3 regions of the Streptomyces sp. NPDC050418 genome follow, and region 1 is predicted to be linked to each of the others. Evidence: predicted binding sites of a transcription regulator. Region 1 holds the regulator's gene; each other region holds the start of a gene.
The links. The regulator HrcA, encoded in region 1, represses chaperone genes, less so after heat shock. The targets are predictions, from matches to a motif close to TTNGCACTCNGNNNNNCNGAGTGCNAA.
Positions count from the first base shown of each region.

Region 2: a site for HrcA is predicted at 2,936-2,962, ahead of groES (co-chaperone GroES). Genes of this name have one in related genera too.
Region 3: a site for HrcA is predicted at 2,804-2,830, ahead of groL (chaperonin GroEL). Genes of this name have one in related genera too.

Region 1 covers NZ_JBITIG010000011.1:125,261-130,632, reverse strand. Annotated here, with positions in the region: gene ACIBI4_RS26230 (16S rRNA (uracil(1498)-N(3))-methyltransferase) at 1-409, opposite strand, end outside; gene ACIBI4_RS26225 (nitronate monooxygenase) at 406-1,479, opposite strand; gene dnaJ (molecular chaperone DnaJ) at 1,591-2,727, opposite strand; gene hrcA (heat-inducible transcriptional repressor HrcA) at 2,728-3,744, opposite strand; gene ACIBI4_RS26210 (MBL fold metallo-hydrolase) at 3,906-4,625, shown strand; gene ACIBI4_RS26205 (DUF3097 domain-containing protein) at 4,661-5,372, shown strand, end outside.
Region 2 covers NZ_JBITIG010000003.1:227,507-232,878, forward strand. Annotated here, with positions in the region: gene ACIBI4_RS08495 (methyltransferase domain-containing protein) at 1-1,012, opposite strand, end outside; gene ACIBI4_RS08500 (polysaccharide deacetylase family protein) at 1,124-2,017, shown strand; gene ACIBI4_RS08505 (polysaccharide deacetylase family protein) at 2,014-2,847, shown strand; gene groES (co-chaperone GroES) at 3,108-3,416, shown strand; gene groL (chaperonin GroEL) at 3,514-5,142, shown strand; gene ACIBI4_RS08520 (SDR family NAD(P)-dependent oxidoreductase) at 5,204-5,372, opposite strand, start outside.
Region 3 covers NZ_JBITIG010000005.1:505,530-510,901, reverse strand. Annotated here, with positions in the region: gene ACIBI4_RS15050 (glycoside hydrolase family 172 protein) at 184-2,688, shown strand; gene groL (chaperonin GroEL) at 2,960-4,582, shown strand; gene ACIBI4_RS15040 (NADH:flavin oxidoreductase) at 4,791-5,372, shown strand, end outside.

The DNA of each region.
Region 1 (5,372 bases):
CCGTGGCCCGCCACTTGCCGAGCGACTTGAGGCCGCGCTCGCCCTTCCACTGCGTGATGCAGCGTGCGGCGGCCCAGGGCACGATCGCGTCGACGCCGGTCTCGGTCATGGTCTCCACGGCGAGTTCCCCGCGGTCGCCCTTGGGCAGCGCCTGCACGACCGTGATCCGCGGGCTCGGCTCGTCCTCGGCCCGCAGCTCCGCGGTCTGCACGAACAGCTTGTCCTTGCCCTCGGTCCGCGCCACGACCCCGGCCGCCGCGCGTCCGAGCCCGTCCGTGAGCACGATCTCCTCACCGGTCTGCAGCCGCCGCACCGACACGGCATGACGGCCCTCGGGCCCGTCGAGCGTCAGGAGATCACCGGGCGCCGCCCCTTCGAGGGAGTCGACGACGAACACGGGGGCGGTCATGCCGCACCTCGCACACCGAGCGCCGCGGCCGCTGACCGGAACTCGGCGTCGAGCACCTCGATCAGCTGACCGGCGGGCAACTCCCGTGCCATGCGGTGCCCTTGACCGGCCCAGAGCGCCATCCCCTGTGCGTCACCGGCCTTCGCGGCGGCCTTCCGCAGCCCGCTCGTGAGGTGGTGCACCTGCGGATACGCGGCGGGCGCGTAGGGCCCGTGCTCGCGCAGGAAGCGGTTGACGAGGCCACGGGCCGGGCGTCCGGAGAACGCGCGCGTCAACTCCGTCCGTACGAAAAGGGGGTTGGTCAAAGCCTGTTTGTGCAGCACGTTCGCTCCGGACTCAGGACAGACGAGAAAAGCCGTACCCAGTTGCGCCATGTCCGCCCCCGCGGCCAGCGCGGCCGCGATCTGTCCCCCGCGCATCAGCCCGCCGGCGGCCACGATCGGCAGCTGCACCGTCTCGCGGACCTGCGCGATCAGCGAAAGGAGACCGATCCCGGCGCCGTCCGTCTCGGGGTTGTCGCGGTGCGTGCCCTGATGCCCGCCCGCCTCGATGCCCTGCGCGCACACCGCGTCGGCCCCGGCCCACTGCGCGGCCTGCGCCTCCTCGGCCGTGGTGACGGTGACGATGCTGTAGGTGCCCACGCGGGCCAGCGCGTCGAGGACATCGCGGCCGGGGCAGCCGAAGGTGAAGGAGACGACCGGCACGGGGTCGTCGACGAGGACCGCGAGCTTGGCGTCGAAGCCGTCGTCGAGATCGACGTCCGGATCACCGAGCGGTGTCTCGTACCAGGCGGACTCACCGGCGAGTTGGGACGCGTACACGGTGACGGCGGCCCGGTCGCCGTACTCGGGCTGCGGCATGAACAGGTTCACGCCGAACGGCTGCCCGGTCAGCCCGCGCAGCTGCTTGATCTCCTGGTACATCCCGTCGGCGGTCTTGTACCCGGCCGCGAGGAACCCGAGCCCACCGGCCTCGGACACGGCGGCGGCCAGCGCGGGACAGGAGGCACCACCCGCCATGGGGGCCTGCACGATCGGCACCGGGCAGAGATCGGTCAGTGCGGTGGACATGACGGCATCGTGCCACGTCCGCCGTTCCCGGCTAAATCGGGCCGGTCACCTCCCCGTACGAGACCGGCCCCCTCCTCGTACGAGAAGGGGGCCGGGCCTGACGTGAAGAACTCAGCGGCCGTTGAAGGCGTCCTTGAGCCGCGAGAACAGGCCCTGCTGACCGGGCTGGAACTGGCCCGTGGGCCGCTCCTCGCCGCGCAGCGCCGCGAGCTCGCGCAGGAGCCGCTCCTGCTCGGGGTCGAGCTTCGACGGCGTGAGCACCTCGACATGCACGATGAGGTCGCCGCGGCCGCCGCCCCGCAGATGTGTGACACCGCGGCCGTGCAGCGGGATCGACTGGCCGGACTGGGTGCCGGGCCGGATGTCGACCTCCTCCATGCCGTCCAGCGTCTCGAGGGGCACCTTCGTGCCGAGCGAGGCCGCCGTCATCGGGATGGTGACGGTGCAGTGCAGATCGTCGCCGCGGCGCTGGAACACCGCGTGCGGCAGCTCGTGGATCTCGACGTAGAGGTCACCGGCGGGACCGCCACCGGGGCCCACCTCGCCCTCGCCGGCGAGCTGGATCCGTGTGCCGTTGTCGACACCGGCCGGGATCTTGACGGTCAGGGTGCGGCGCGAGCGGACGCGGCCGTCGCCGGCGCACTCCGGGCACGGCGTCGGTACGACGGTGCCGAAGCCCTGGCACTGCGGGCAGGGGCGCGAGGTCATGACCTGGCCGAGGAAGGAGCGCGTGACCTGCGAGACCTCACCGCGGCCGCGGCACATGTCACAGGTCTGCGCGGAGGTGCCGGGTGCGGCGCCCTCACCGGAACAGGTCGTACAGACGATCGCCGTGTCGACCTGGATGTCCTTGGTGGTGCCGAACGCGGCCTCGTCCAGCTCGACCTCGAGGCGGATCATGGCGTCCTGGCCGCGGCGGGTGCGCGAGCGCGGCCCGCGCTGGGACGCGGTGCCGAAGAACGCGTCCATGATGTCCGAGAAGTTCCCGAACCCGCCCTGCCCGAAGCCGCCCGCGCCACCGCCGCCGGAGGCCGACAGGGGGTCCCCGCCGAGGTCGTAGACCTGCTTCTTCTGCGGGTCGGAGAGCACCTCGTAAGCGGCGTTGATCTCCTTGAACCGCTCCTGGGTCTTCGGATCGGGGTTCACATCCGGGTGGAGCTCACGCGCCAGTCTCCGGAAAGCCTTCTTGATCTCGTCCTGGGAAGCGTCGCGGCGCACGCCGAGTACGGCGTAGTAGTCCGTGGCCACTTACGACTCCGCCAGGATCTGTCCGACGTAACGTGCCACTGCGCGTACTGCTCCCATCGTTCCGGGGTAATCCATGCGGGTCGGTCCGACCACGCCGAGCTTGGCGACTGCTTCGCCGCCCGAACCGTAGCCGACCGAGACGACCGACGTGGAGTTGAGCCCCTCGTGGACGTTCTCATGCCCGATACGGACGGTCATGCCCGGATCCTTGGCCTCGCCGAGCAGCTTGAGGAGCACGACCTGCTCCTCGAGGGCTTCGAGCACCGGCCGGATCACGAGCGGGAAATCATGTCCGAAGCGCGTCAGATTGGCGGTGCCGCCGATCATCAGCCGCTCCTCGGACTCCTCGACCAGGGTTTCGAGGAGGGTGGCGAGGACGGTCGAGACCGTCCCCTGGTCGTCCCGGTCGAAGGACTCGGGCAGATCCTGGACGAGCTGCGGCACGTCGGAGAACCGGCGTCCCGCGACCCTGCTGTTGAGCCGGGCCCGCAGATCCGCGAGCGAGGTCTCGCCGAACGGCGCCGGGCAGTCCACGTGCCGCTGCTCGACCCGCCCCGTGTCCGTGATCACCACCAGCATCAGACGGGCGGGCGCCAGCGAGAGCAGTTCCACGTGCCGGACCGTGGACCGGGTCAGCGACGGGTACTGCACGACGGCGACCTGCCGGGTGAGCTGCGCGAGCAGCCGTACGGTCCGTCCGACGACGTCATCGAGATCGACGGCCCCGTCCAGGAAGTTCTGGATGGCCCGCCGCTCGGGAGCCGACAGCGGTTTGACCCCCGCCAGCTTGTCGACGAACAGCCGGTAGCCCTTGTCGGTCGGGATCCGCCCGGCACTCGTATGAGGCTGGGCGATGAACCCCTCGTCCTCCAGGGCCGCCATGTCATTGCGTACGGTCGCGGGCGAGACCCCGAGCTTGTGCCGCTCGGTCAGCGCCTTGGAGCCGACGGGCTCCTCGGTGCCGACATAGTCCTGGACGATGGCGCGCAGCACTTCGAGCCTGCGTTCACTGAGCATCCGCGCACCTCCATCTGCCGTTCCCGACCCGGCCCGCCCTGCCGGCCCGGTCCGCCTGGCACTCGTACGGGTTGAGTGCCAGCAAACCTAACGGTCAGTGTACGGCCGTCGGGTGGCCCCCCAGCAAGGCCGACCGGTCACGATGCGGTTAGCGTCACGGTATGAGCATCAGTTGGGAAGAGTTCGGGTGGGAAGAGCTGGCCGACGGGGTCGGCCGCAGGCGGCTTCCCGTGTGGGACGCGACCGTCGCCCTCGTCGTCGGAACGACCGGGGCGCTGCTCTTCGACACGGGTGCGACCCTGCGCGAGGGCGCGGAGATCCGTACGCAGGCGCAGGCCCTGCTCGGCGGCCGGCGTGTGACCCACATCGCGCTCAGCCATCCGCACTTCGACCATGTCCTGGGTACGGGGGCGTTCGCGGGCGTGCAGATCTACGCGGCCGCGGGCATGGACCGGGTCCTTGACGCGGGCCGCGAGGAGCTCCGTCTGGACGCCATACGCCAGGGGGTCCCGGAGGCCGACGCGACCTCCTCCACCGACATCGTGATCCGCCCGCACCACCTGATCACCCATGACTGGTCCATCGACCTGGGCGGGCGCGACGTCCTTCTGTCGCTGCTCGGTCCCGCGCACAGTCCGCAGGACCTGGTGGCGGTGGTGCCCGACGCGGGCGTCGTCCTGTGCGGCGACCTGGTCGAGGAGTCGGGCGAGCCGCCGGCGGGCCCCGACGCGACGCCGGGCCTGTGGCCGCACGCACTCGACCGGCTGCTCGGCCTGGGCGGCCCGTCCGCCCGCTACGTCCCAGGTCATGGTTCCGTCGTGGACGCGGCCTTTGTCCGTACGCAGCGGTCGGCCCTGGCCGCGCGCTTCGGCGTGTCGTAACCCGCGCGGCCCACCCTCTTCCTATATTCGGCCGAATGCGCAGCTACAGCCCCGACCTGACCCCGCCGTGGAAGAAGCCGAAGCCGGTCCCGGAGGTGGAGGCTTCGGCGGACCTGGTGGTCGAGGAGGTCGCCACGGGCTTCTGCGGGGCGGTGATCCGCTGCGAGGCGGGAACGGTCACCCTGGAGGACCGCTTCGGCAAGCACCGGGTGTTCCCCCTGGAACCGCGCGGCTTCCTGCTCGACGGCCGGATCGTCACCCTGACCCGCCCCTCGGCGCCCGCCCCGCCGCGCCCGTCCCGCACGGCCTCCGGCTCGCTCGCGGTCCCGGCCACCCGCGCCCGGGTCGCCCGCGCAGGCCGCATCTACGTCGAGGGCCGCCACGACGCGGAACTCGTCGAGAAGGTCTGGGGCGACGACCTCCGCGTCGAGGGCGTGGTCGTCGAATACCTCTCGGGCATCGACGACCTCCCGTCGATCGTCACGTCCTTCTCCCCGGCCCCCGACGCGCGCCTGGGCATCCTGGTCGACCACTTGGTCCCGGGCTCGAAGGAGTCCCGCATCGCGGCCTCGGTCACGGGCGCGGACGTCCTGGTGGCCGGCCACCCCTACATCGACGTATGGGAGGCGGTGAAGCCCGCCACGCTGGGCATCCGCGCCTGGCCCCGCATCCCGCACGGCGAGGACTGGAAGACGGGAGTGTGCCGGGCGCTGGGGTGGCCGGCGAACACGGGGGCGGCGTGGCAGC
Region 2 (5,372 bases), on a different contig from region 1:
GCAGCGCCTTCAGCTTCTTCACGTTGAACGGGAGCCGGTCGGTGATCTCGTACGCAGTGGCGTACGGCGTCGCGTGCAGCGCGTCGGACGTGACGTAGGCGATCATCGGGTCGATCAGACCGCCGCCCACCTCCTTGGCCACCTCGGCGACGAGGTGCGCGCGGATCACGGCGCCGTCCGGCTCGTACAGGAAGCGCCCCACCGGCCGGGGTTCCGGGTCCGGCAGCATCGTGGCGCGGGCGGAGTGCATGGACGCCCCGGCCGGCAGCAGTGTCGCGCCGAAGGTCCCGGGCCGCGTCCCGAACCACAGCACGGCCTCCTTCACGTCCCCCGAGTCCGAGATCCACTCCGCGTACGCGTCGTCGGGAACGGCCTCGTGCGGCACCCCCGGCGCGATCTTCAGCGCGGCGAGCGGCGCCTTGCGGGCGGCCTCCACGGCCCACGACAGGGGCGGTGAGTACGCCTCGGGGTCGAAGATCCGGCCGCGTCCGCCGCGCCGTGCGGGATCGACGAACACGGCGTCGTACGAGGACGTGTCGATCTCACTGACATCCGCCTCGCGTACCTCGATCAGCTCCGCGAGCCCCAGCGCCTGCGCGTTCGCGCGCGCGACCTCGCAGGTCAGCGGGTCGCGGTCGACGGCGAGCACCGCGATGCCCTCGCGGGCGAGCGCGAGCGCGTCGCCGCCGATGCCGCAGCACAGGTCGGCGAGCGAGCGCACGCCGAGCGCCTTGAACCGCCGGGCGCGGTACGCCGCCACGGTCGTCCTGGTCGCCTGCTCCACCCCGTTGGGCGTGAAGTACATCAGCGCCGCGTCCGCCCCGAACTTGGCCGCCGCGCGCTGACGGAACCGGGCCTGCCCGAGCGCGGCGGAGACCAGCTCGGGCGCGTGGTCGCGGCGCAGGCGGGTGGCGAGGGCGAGCTCGTCGGCGGAGTCGTGGTCGCGCAGTGCGTCGAGCAGGGCGCGGCCCTCGTCGGTGAGCAGGGCGCGAAACGTGGCGAGGTCGTTCACCGGGCCATTGTCGGCCACGGCCCCGATGTGTCGGCCACTCGGAGGATCGTGCGGGCCGCGGCGGCGCTGTCGCCCGGGGTGGGCGGTCCCGCGCTGACAGGATCCGGCTCCATGCAACTAGTACGACAAAACGACAAAAAGCGGGTGCGACTCGTCCTGTCCGGGGTGGCCCTCATGGCCGCCACCGCCGTCGTCGCGACCGCCTGCTCCACCGGCGGCTCCGGCAAGCCCGTACAGCCCGCACCCGGTCAGCAGGCCGCGGACCTCGCCAAGCAGCGGGCCGCCGCGCACGCCGCCAAGGTCAAGGCCGTCAAGCGCTGGCGCCTCGCAAAGATGCCGCTCAGCGCGCCCGAACCGCCCGCGAAGAAGACGAAGCCCACCACCCGCAAGGGCTTCGAGGTCTCGGGCCAGAAGAACCTGCCGCAGGTCTTCACCACGATCCCGACCAAGGACAAGGTCGTCTTCCTGACGATCGACGACGGGGCCGAGAAGGATCCGCAGTTCCTCAGGATGATGAGCGAGCTCAAGATCCCGTACACGGCCTTCCTCAGTGACTACCTGGTCAAGGAGGACTACGGCTACTTCAAGAAGATGCAGGACCGCGGCGTCGTCCTGAACAACCACACGCTCAACCACCGCTACCTGCCGGGTCTCACGTACGCGCAGCAGAAGCGCGAGATCTGCGGCATGCAGGACGTGATCGAGAAGCGGTACGGGAAGCGGCCCGAGCTCTTCCGGCCGCCGTACGGCAACTACAACAAGGACACCCTCAAGGCCGCCAAGTCCTGCGGGATCAAGGCCGTGCCGCTGTGGAACGCCGAGGTGTTCGCCAAGCGGATGGACTACCGCGAGTGGGACCGCGACATCCACCCCGGCGACATCATCCTCACGCACTTCCGCGGCAAGGAGGACTGGAAGGGCTCGATGCCCGACATGATCCGCAAGTTCATGAAGCTCGTCACCGACAAGGGATACGCGGTGGCCCGCCTGGAGGACTACCTGTGAGGGCCGCGCACCGGCTGCTCGCCGGACTGCTGGCAGCCGGTGCGCTCGCTCTGACCAGCACGGGACTGACCGGCTGCGCCCAGTCCGTCGACCCGATCGAAAGGCTCGGCCGCAAGGCCGCCGAGAAGGTCGAGGAGCGCCGTGTCAGCCTGGCCACCGCCCGCCGCTGGGGCCTGGACGAGCCACTCGCCCCCGCACCGAAACCGCCGCCGCGGCACCTGGCGAAGGCGGCAGGCCCCGGCCTTCCGCCCGTCGTCGACCGCGTGCCGACGAAGGACAAGGTCGTCTTCCTGACCTTCGATGACGGCGCCGAGCGCGATCCGCGCTTCGTGCGCATGGTCCGCGAACTGCGCCTGCCCGTCTCCATGTTCCTCACCGACAGCGTCGCCGGACCCGGTTACGCCCACTTCGGCGAGCTGCGCGCGGTCGGCGCGACGGTCCAGAACCACACGCTCGACCACCCGTACCTCCCCGGACTGCCCTACGACGGCCAGCGCTGGGAGATCTGCGGCCAGCAGACCAAGCTCAAGGACCGCTTCGGCCAGCGCCCGCGCCTGTTCCGCCCGCCGTACGGCGAGTACAACGCGGACACCCTGCGGGCCGCGGCCGACTGCGGGATCTCGGCGGTGGTCCTGTGGCGCGCCTCGATGCAGATCGACGACCTGCGCTACACGGAAGGCGAACAGCTCCGTCCCGGCGACATCATCCTGGCCCACTTCCGCGGCCCCGACGAACTCCGCGGGGCGTCGCTGACGGAGATGACGACCCGGATACTGCGCCGGATCCAGGCACAGGGATTCACGGTGGGGCGTTTGGAGGACTACCTCTGACCACCGGCCCGGTTACCGGGGTCGGCCCGGTTACCGGGTTCGGCCCGGCCGCCGACGGATCACCCCAGAGCGAAACCGCCCCCCTGCATTGGCACTCCGCTTGACCGAGTGCTAATCGCGGTCATAGTCTCGGGCCTGGCACTCCCCACTGGAGAGTGCCAACACTGCGACGGGCAGGTCCGGCACCCGCGACGACGGATCCACCTGGTCGCCACCCCAGACAGTTCATCCCCGAGATCTCCGAAGGGGGAGGTCGGATCGTGACGACCGCCAGCTCCAAGGTTGCCATCAAGCCGCTCGAGGACCGCATTGTGGTCCAGCCGCTCGACGCCGAGCAGACCACGGCCTCTGGCCTGGTCATCCCGGACACCGCGAAGGAGAAGCCCCAGGAGGGCGTCGTCCTCGCCGTGGGCCCGGGCCGCTTCGAGAACGGCGAGCGTCTGCCGCTCGACGTCAAGACCGGCGACATCGTGCTGTACAGCAAGTACGGCGGCACCGAGGTGAAGTACAACGGCGAGGAGTACCTCGTCCTCTCGGCTCGCGACGTGCTCGCGATCGTCGAGAAGTAATTCACCGGACTTGCTTCCGTTCCGCGCCCCTGGCCCCCAGCGAAAAGCCGGGAAGGCCAGGGGCGCGGTTCATTTTTGAGAGGACTTGAAAAGCTCCATGGCGAAGATCCTGAAGTTCGACGAGGACGCCCGTCGCGCCCTTGAGCGCGGCGTCAACAAGCTTGCCGACACGGTCAAGGTGACGATCGGCCCCAAGGGCCGCAACGTCGTCATCGACAAGAAGTTCGGCGCCCCCACCATCACCAACGACGGTGTGACCATCGCCCGCGAGGTCGAGGTCGAGGACCCGTACGAGAACCTCGGTGCCCAGCTGGTGAAGGAGGTGGCGACCAAGACCAACGACATCGCGGGTGACGGTACGACCACCGCCACCGTGCTCGCCCAGGCGCTCGTGCGCGAGGGCCTGCGCAACGTCGCCGCCGGCGCCTCCCCGGCCCTCCTCAAGAAGGGCATCGACGCCGCCGTCAAGGCCGTCTCCGACGACCTTCTCGCCACCGCGCGTCCGATCGAGGAGAAGTCCGACATCGCCGCCGTGGCCGCGCTGTCCGCCCAGGACAAGCAGATCGGCGAGCTCATCGCCGAGGCCATGGACAAGGTCGGCAAGGACGGTGTCATCACCGTCGAGGAGTCCAACACCTTCGGTCTGGAGCTCGACTTCACCGAGGGCATGGCCTTCGACAAGGGCTACCTGTCCCCGTACTTCGTCACCGACCAGGAGCGTATGGAGGCCGTCCTCGACGACCCGTACATCCTGATCAACCAGGGCAAGATCTCCTCGATCCAGGACATGCTCCCGCTCCTGGAGAAGGTCATCCAGGCCGGCGGCTCGCGTCCGCTCCTGATCATCGCCGAGGACGTCGAGGGCGAGGCCCTCTCCACCCTGGTCGTGAACAAGATCCGCGGCACGTTCAACGCCGTGGCCGTCAAGGCCCCCGGCTTCGGCGACCGCCGCAAGGCGATGCTGCAGGACATGGCGGTCCTCACGGGCGCCACCGTCATCGCCGAAGAGGTCGGCCTCAAGCTCGACCAGGCCGGTCTCGACGTGCTCGGCTCCGCCCGCCGCGTCACCATCTCCAAGGACGACACCACCATCGTCGACGGTGCCGGCGACTCCTCCGAGGTCCAGGGCCGTGTCGCCCAGATCAAGGCCGAGATCGACGCCACCGACTCCGACTGGGACCGCGAGAAGCTCCAGGAGCGCCTCGCGAAGCTGGCCGGCGGTGTCTGCGTGATCCGCGTCGGTGCGGCCACCGAGGTGGAGCTCAAGGAGAAGAAGCACCGTCTGGAGGACGCCATCTCCGCGACCCGCGCCGCGGTCGAGGAGGGCATCGTCTCCGGTGGTGGCTCCGCGCTCGTCCACGCCGTGAAGGTCCTGGACGGCAACCTGGGCAAGGAGGGTGACGAGGCCACCGGCGTCTCCGTCGTCCGCCGCGCCGCCGTCGAGCCGCTGCGCTGGATCGCCGAGAACGCCGGCCTCGAGGGCTACGTCATCACCTCGAAGGTCGCCGAGCTCGACAAGGGCGAGGGCTTCAACGCCGCGACCGGCGAGTACGGCGACCTGGTCAAGGCCGGCGTCATCGACCCGGTCAAGGTCACCCGCTCCGCCCTGGAGAACGCCGCCTCCATCGCCTCCCTGCTGCTCACGACCGAGACCCTGGTCGTCGAGAAGCCGGCGGAGGAGGAGCCCGAGGCCGGTCACGGCCACGGGCACGGTCACTCCCACTGACGCTTGCGCGTAAGCGAGGCCCGGCTCCCGTTTCGGGGGCCGGGCCTTCGCGTCGAGTGGGCTACTGCGGCCCGTACTTCCGCCCCGTCCGCGAAGTGATCCCACCCAGCATCCCGCGAGGCACGAGCTTCGCCGCCCCCAGCAGCGTCTTGTAGCGGGCGTCCGGGATGGAGACCGTGCGGCCGCGGGACAGGTCGGCGAGGGCCGAGGCCACCACCTTGTCGGCGTCG
Region 3 (5,372 bases), on a different contig from region 1:
GCAACGACGTGATGGAGGGTCCGCATCCCGGGAACGGGGTGCGGACCCTCTTGTTTGCCCCGGCATCGTGAAATCGATACCGCCGTATCCCCTTGACCACCCCTCCAACTGCCCCTAGCTTCCCGCCCGTAGCTCTGAAATCGATTGCACAGAGACCTGGCGGATCGACAGCAGGAGGCACACGTGAGACCTCGCAGGTGGATACGCGGCTCCGCGGCCGCGGCCCTCGCGCTCGCCGCGGCGGTGGTGCCGCCCTCGGCGGCCGGAGCGGCGGAAGAACCCGCCCCCGCGGCGGCGCCGGCCGCGGACGCAAAAGGCCCCGTCGGCTGGGACACCTACCGGCAGCTCGACCGGTTCGCCGGCCTCCCGGACGGCGTGCAGACCAAGCAGTTCTCCAGCTTCGACCGGACCGGCGGCAACAACCACGACGGGTTCGACGGCCGCTACTCCTGTCTGCGGGAGTCGGCCGCGGGCTGCGTCATCGCCGAGGCCGAGGGGGCGGGCGAGATCGGCGCCCTCTGGTTCACACGGGACGGCGGCGACGTCAGCCGCACCGGGAGGATCACGATCGAGCTCGACGGCCGCAAGGTCGTGGACGCCCCGCTGCAGGACCTCGTCGACGGCAAGCTCGGAGCGCCGTTCGCCGAGCCGCTCGTCGGCAACGCGGACGACAGCTCCGGCGGCGTCTACGTCGAAGTCCCCATGCCGTACCGCCAGTCGATGCGGATCACCACCGAGAACAACCCGCTCTTCCACCATGTCTCGTACCGGACCTTCGACGACGCCGCGGGCGTCACCACCTTCGACCCGCGCGACAAGGCCGAGGACGTCCTGAGCGTCCTGCGCAAGGCCGGAACCGCCGACCCGAAGCCGCAACTGCCCGGCGCCACCACGACGAAGGCGCCGCTGAGCATCGCGCCCGGCGGGACCCAGACCCTGGCCCGCACCGGCAAGGCGGGCCTGCTCTCCGCGCTGAAGGTGCGCCTCCCGCAGGCCGAGCACGTCACACCGCGTACCGCCGCGGACGAGGGGCGGGCCTTCGGTGCGGGCGGCGCCAGCGAGTTCACCGTGGCCGTCGACCCCGCGAACCAGGGCGTACGGCTGACGCGCCGGCTCGACCCGTCCATCGCCCAGCAGGTCGCGGACGTGTACGTGGACGGGGTGAAGGTGGCCGCCTGGCCCGCCAACGAGGCCTCCGGCGGCGGGGTGTGGGCCGAGCAGACCGTCGACCTGCCGGCGTCGGCGACCGCGGGCAAGGCGCGGATCACCGTCAGGAACGCCTTCGTCTCCTCGTCCCTGGACTACAACGAGTTCACGTACTGGGCCGACAGCCTCGTCGGCGGCGAGGCCCGCCGCACCGACACCGTGGACGTCGGCGACACGGCGGACGAGGCGGCGCACGCCTACCAGATCACCGCGCAGACCTGGCAGGGCGACCGGACCTTCGCGTTCCCGTTCAATGACGAGGAACTCGCCAAGGTGCGCGCCACCCGCGCCCTCCTCGAAGACCTCAGGATCCGCGTCTCCTTCGACGGCGAACGCACCGTCGACGCCCCGCTCGGCGAGTTCTTCGGCTCGGGCCAGGCGCTCAACGACGTCCGCTCGCTGATGTACGGCATCGACGCGAAGACGGCCACGCTCTCCTCGTGGTGGCCCATGCCGTTCGCCGACCGGGCCACCGTCTCCCTCTTCAACGGCTCGCGCACCGCCGTCACCGCGGGCGAGGCCGAGGTCACCGCCGCCCCCTCCCCGGCACACGCGCGCGCCGTGCGCTCCGGGGCGCAGGGGCACTTCGGTGCCGCCTCGCACGCGGGCCCCACCCAGGACGGGAAGAGCTGGACGTTCCTCAAGGCGTCCGGGCAGGGCAAGTTCGCGGGCGTCACCCACACCATGGAGGGGCCGGCCACCCGGTTCTTCCTCGAAGGCGACGAGCGGGTGCACGTGGACGGCTCGCGCAGCCCGCAGATCCACGGCACCGGATCCGAGGACTTCTACCAGGCCGGCTGGTACTTCAACCGCGAGACGTTCTCCGCTCCCTGGCACGGCAACCCGACCCACCTGGGAGGCGGCACGGGCTGCGGGACCGGCAAGGACTGCACGGGCGCGTTCCGGCTGATGCTGCACGACGCGGTGCCGTTCTCGTCCTCGATCGACTACGGCATCGAGCACGGCCCGACCAACGACGTGGCGGCGGACTACTCGTCCACCGCGTACTGGTACGGACGCTCCGCCGCGGCGAGCACCCGCACCGACTCCCTCACGCTCGGGGACACGGACAGCGAGCGGGCGCACGCGTACACCTCGACCGCCCCCGGTGAGGTGCGGCGCCTCACCTCCCGCTTCGAAGGCGATCTGCGCAACGCGCCGGGTCTGACCGCCGACACCCGGGCCACCGGCGCCGAGGTCTCCTTCAAGCTCGCGACCGACCGCGGCAACCGGGGCGTCGAACTGCGCCGGCTCTCCGACCAGCAGCACGCGTACCAGCACGTGAAGGTCTCCGTGAACGGCCGGGCGCTGCCCGACTGGCTCCAGCCGCTCGGCAACGGCGACCGGCGCTGGCTGGAGGACGCGTACCCGATCCCGGCCGGGATCACCGCGGGCAAGGCCTCGGTCACCGTGACCCTGACACCCGTGGACGGGGCGCCGGACTGGTCCGCCGCCTCGTACAGCGCGTACAGCCTGCGCTGACCTCGGACGCCGGTCCGCGCGGGGCGACGGGGTGGGCCTTTCGCCCTGCGCGGAGTCCCGCGCGGACTCTCCTGAGCCGCTTGCACTCGACAGGGGCGAGTGCTAATCATTGGCGTTAGCACTCTCCCAGTGAGAGTGACAAGAACTTGGATCGGACCGGTGAGGTCCACGGGCCGGGCGGGGCAAGGAACCGCCGGGGCCGAGGGCCGTCCGTCGCGGGCATCGCGCTCGATCCGGAGCAATCCACCCCTGTCCGGGAGGACCACTTCACATGGCCAAGATCATCGCGTTCGACGAGGAGGCACGGCGCGGTCTCGAGCGCGGGATGAACCAGCTCGCCGACGCCGTCAAGGTCACCCTCGGCCCCAAGGGCCGTAACGTCGTCCTCGAGAAGAAGTGGGGCGCCCCCACGATCACCAACGATGGTGTCTCCATCGCCAAGGAGATCGAGCTCGAGGACCCGTACGAGAAGATCGGCGCCGAGCTGGTCAAGGAAGTCGCCAAGAAGACGGACGACGTCGCCGGCGACGGTACGACCACCGCCACCGTTCTCGCCCAGGCGCTCGTCCGCGAGGGCCTGCGCAACGTGGCCGCGGGTGCCAACCCGATGGCCCTCAAGCGCGGCATCGAGAAGGCCGTCGAGGCCGTCTCCGGCGCGCTGCTCGACCAGGCCAAGGAGGTCGAGACCAAGGAGCAGATCGCTTCGACCGCCTCCATCTCCGCCGCCGACACCCAGATCGGCGAGCTCATCGCCGAGGCCATGGACAAGGTCGGCAAGGAAGGCGTCATCACGGTCGAGGAGGCCCAGACCTTCGGTCTGGAGCTGGAGCTCACCGAGGGCATGCGCTTCGACAAGGGCTACATCTCGGCGTACTTCGCGACCGACATGGAGCGCATGGAGGCCGTCCTCGAGGACCCCTACATCCTCATCGCCAACTCCAAGATCGGCTCGGTCAAGGACCTGCTGCCGCTCCTCGAGAAGGTCATGCAGTCCGGCAAGCCGCTGCTGATCATCGCCGAGGACGTCGAGGGCGAGGCGCTCTCCACCCTGGTCGTCAACAAGATCAAGGGCACCTTCCGCTCCGTGGCCGTCAAGGCCCCGGGCTTCGGCGACCGCCGCAAGGCGATGCTGAACGACATCGCGATCCTCACGGGCGGCGAGGTCATCTCCGAGGAGGTCGGTCTCAAGCTCGAGAACGCGACCGTGGACCTCCTTGGCCGCGCCCGCAAGGTCGTCATCACCAAGGACGAGACCACGATCGTCGACGGTGCCGGTGACAGCGAGGCCGTCGGCGGCCGCGTGAACCAGATCCGCGCCGAGATCGAGCAGTCGGACTCCGACTACGACCGCGAGAAGCTCCAGGAGCGCCTCGCGAAGCTCGCCGGCGGCGTGGCGGTCATCAAGGCCGGTGCCGCGACCGAGGTCGAGCTCAAGGAGCGCAAGCACCGCATCGAGGACGCCGTTCGCAACGCGAAGGCGGCCGTCGAAGAGGGCATCGTCGCCGGTGGTGGCGTCGCTCTCCTCCAGGCCTCCTCGGTCTTCGAGAAGCTCGAGCTCGACGGTGACGAGGCGACCGGCGCCAACGCCGTGAAGCTCGCGCTCGAGGCCCCGCTCAAGCAGATCGCCGTCAACGGTGGTCTCGAGGGTGGCGTCGTCGTGGAGAAGGTGCGCAACCTGCCCGTCGGCCACGGCCTCAACGCCGCGACCGGTGAGTACGTCGACATGATCGCCCAGGGCATCATCGACCCGGCGAAGGTCACGCGTTCCGCTCTGCAGAACGCCGCGTCCATCGCCGCGCTCTTCCTCACCACCGAGGCCGTCATCGCCGACAAGCCGGAGAAGGCCGCGGCCGGCGCTCCGGGCGGCATGCCGGGCGGTGACATGGACTTCTGATCCTCGCGGATCGGTTGTTCGTGGTCGGACGTCTCGTACGTTCGTAGCCGTACGTCTCGTACGCAGCTGTACGCAGGGCGGCACTTCCCTCACGGGAGGTGCCGCCCTGTCGCGTGTACGGGATCACAGTGGGGCCACGGAATGCCGGACCGGCCCGGGGAGTTGACCTCCCCAGGAAGCCCGCCACCCCCTCCCCCCAGGAGCCCCTGTGACGCTCAGCGACGCCACCTCCCGTACCGCGGAAATACTGTCCCGGCCGGTCACGCTCAACGGACTGACCGTGCCGAACCGCATCGCGATGGCGCCGATGACCCGGCAGTTCTCGCCGGGCGGCATCCCGGGCGAGAACGTCGCGGGCTACTACGCGCGCCGCGCTGCCGCGGGCGTCGGCCTGATCGTCACCGAGGGCACGTACGTCGGGCACGACTCGGCGGGCCAGAGCGACGACATCCCGCGCTTCCACGGCGAGGAGCAGCTCGCGGGCTGGAAGAACGTCGCGGACGCGGTGCACGCCGCGGGCGGCAAGATCGTGCCGCAGCTGTGGCACATCGGGATGGTGCGCAGGGCGGGGCAGCCGCCGTTCGCCGATGCCGAGCCGATGGGGCCGTCCGGGCTGTACAAGGAGGGCGCCGAGCCGACCGGCAAGGCCATGACGCAGCAGGACCTCGACGACGTGATCGCGGCCTTCGCCCGCGCCGCCGCCGACGCCGAACGTCTCGGCTTCGACGGCGTCGAGCTGCACGGCGCGCACGGCTACCTGCTCGACCAGTTCCTGTGGGACGGCACCAAC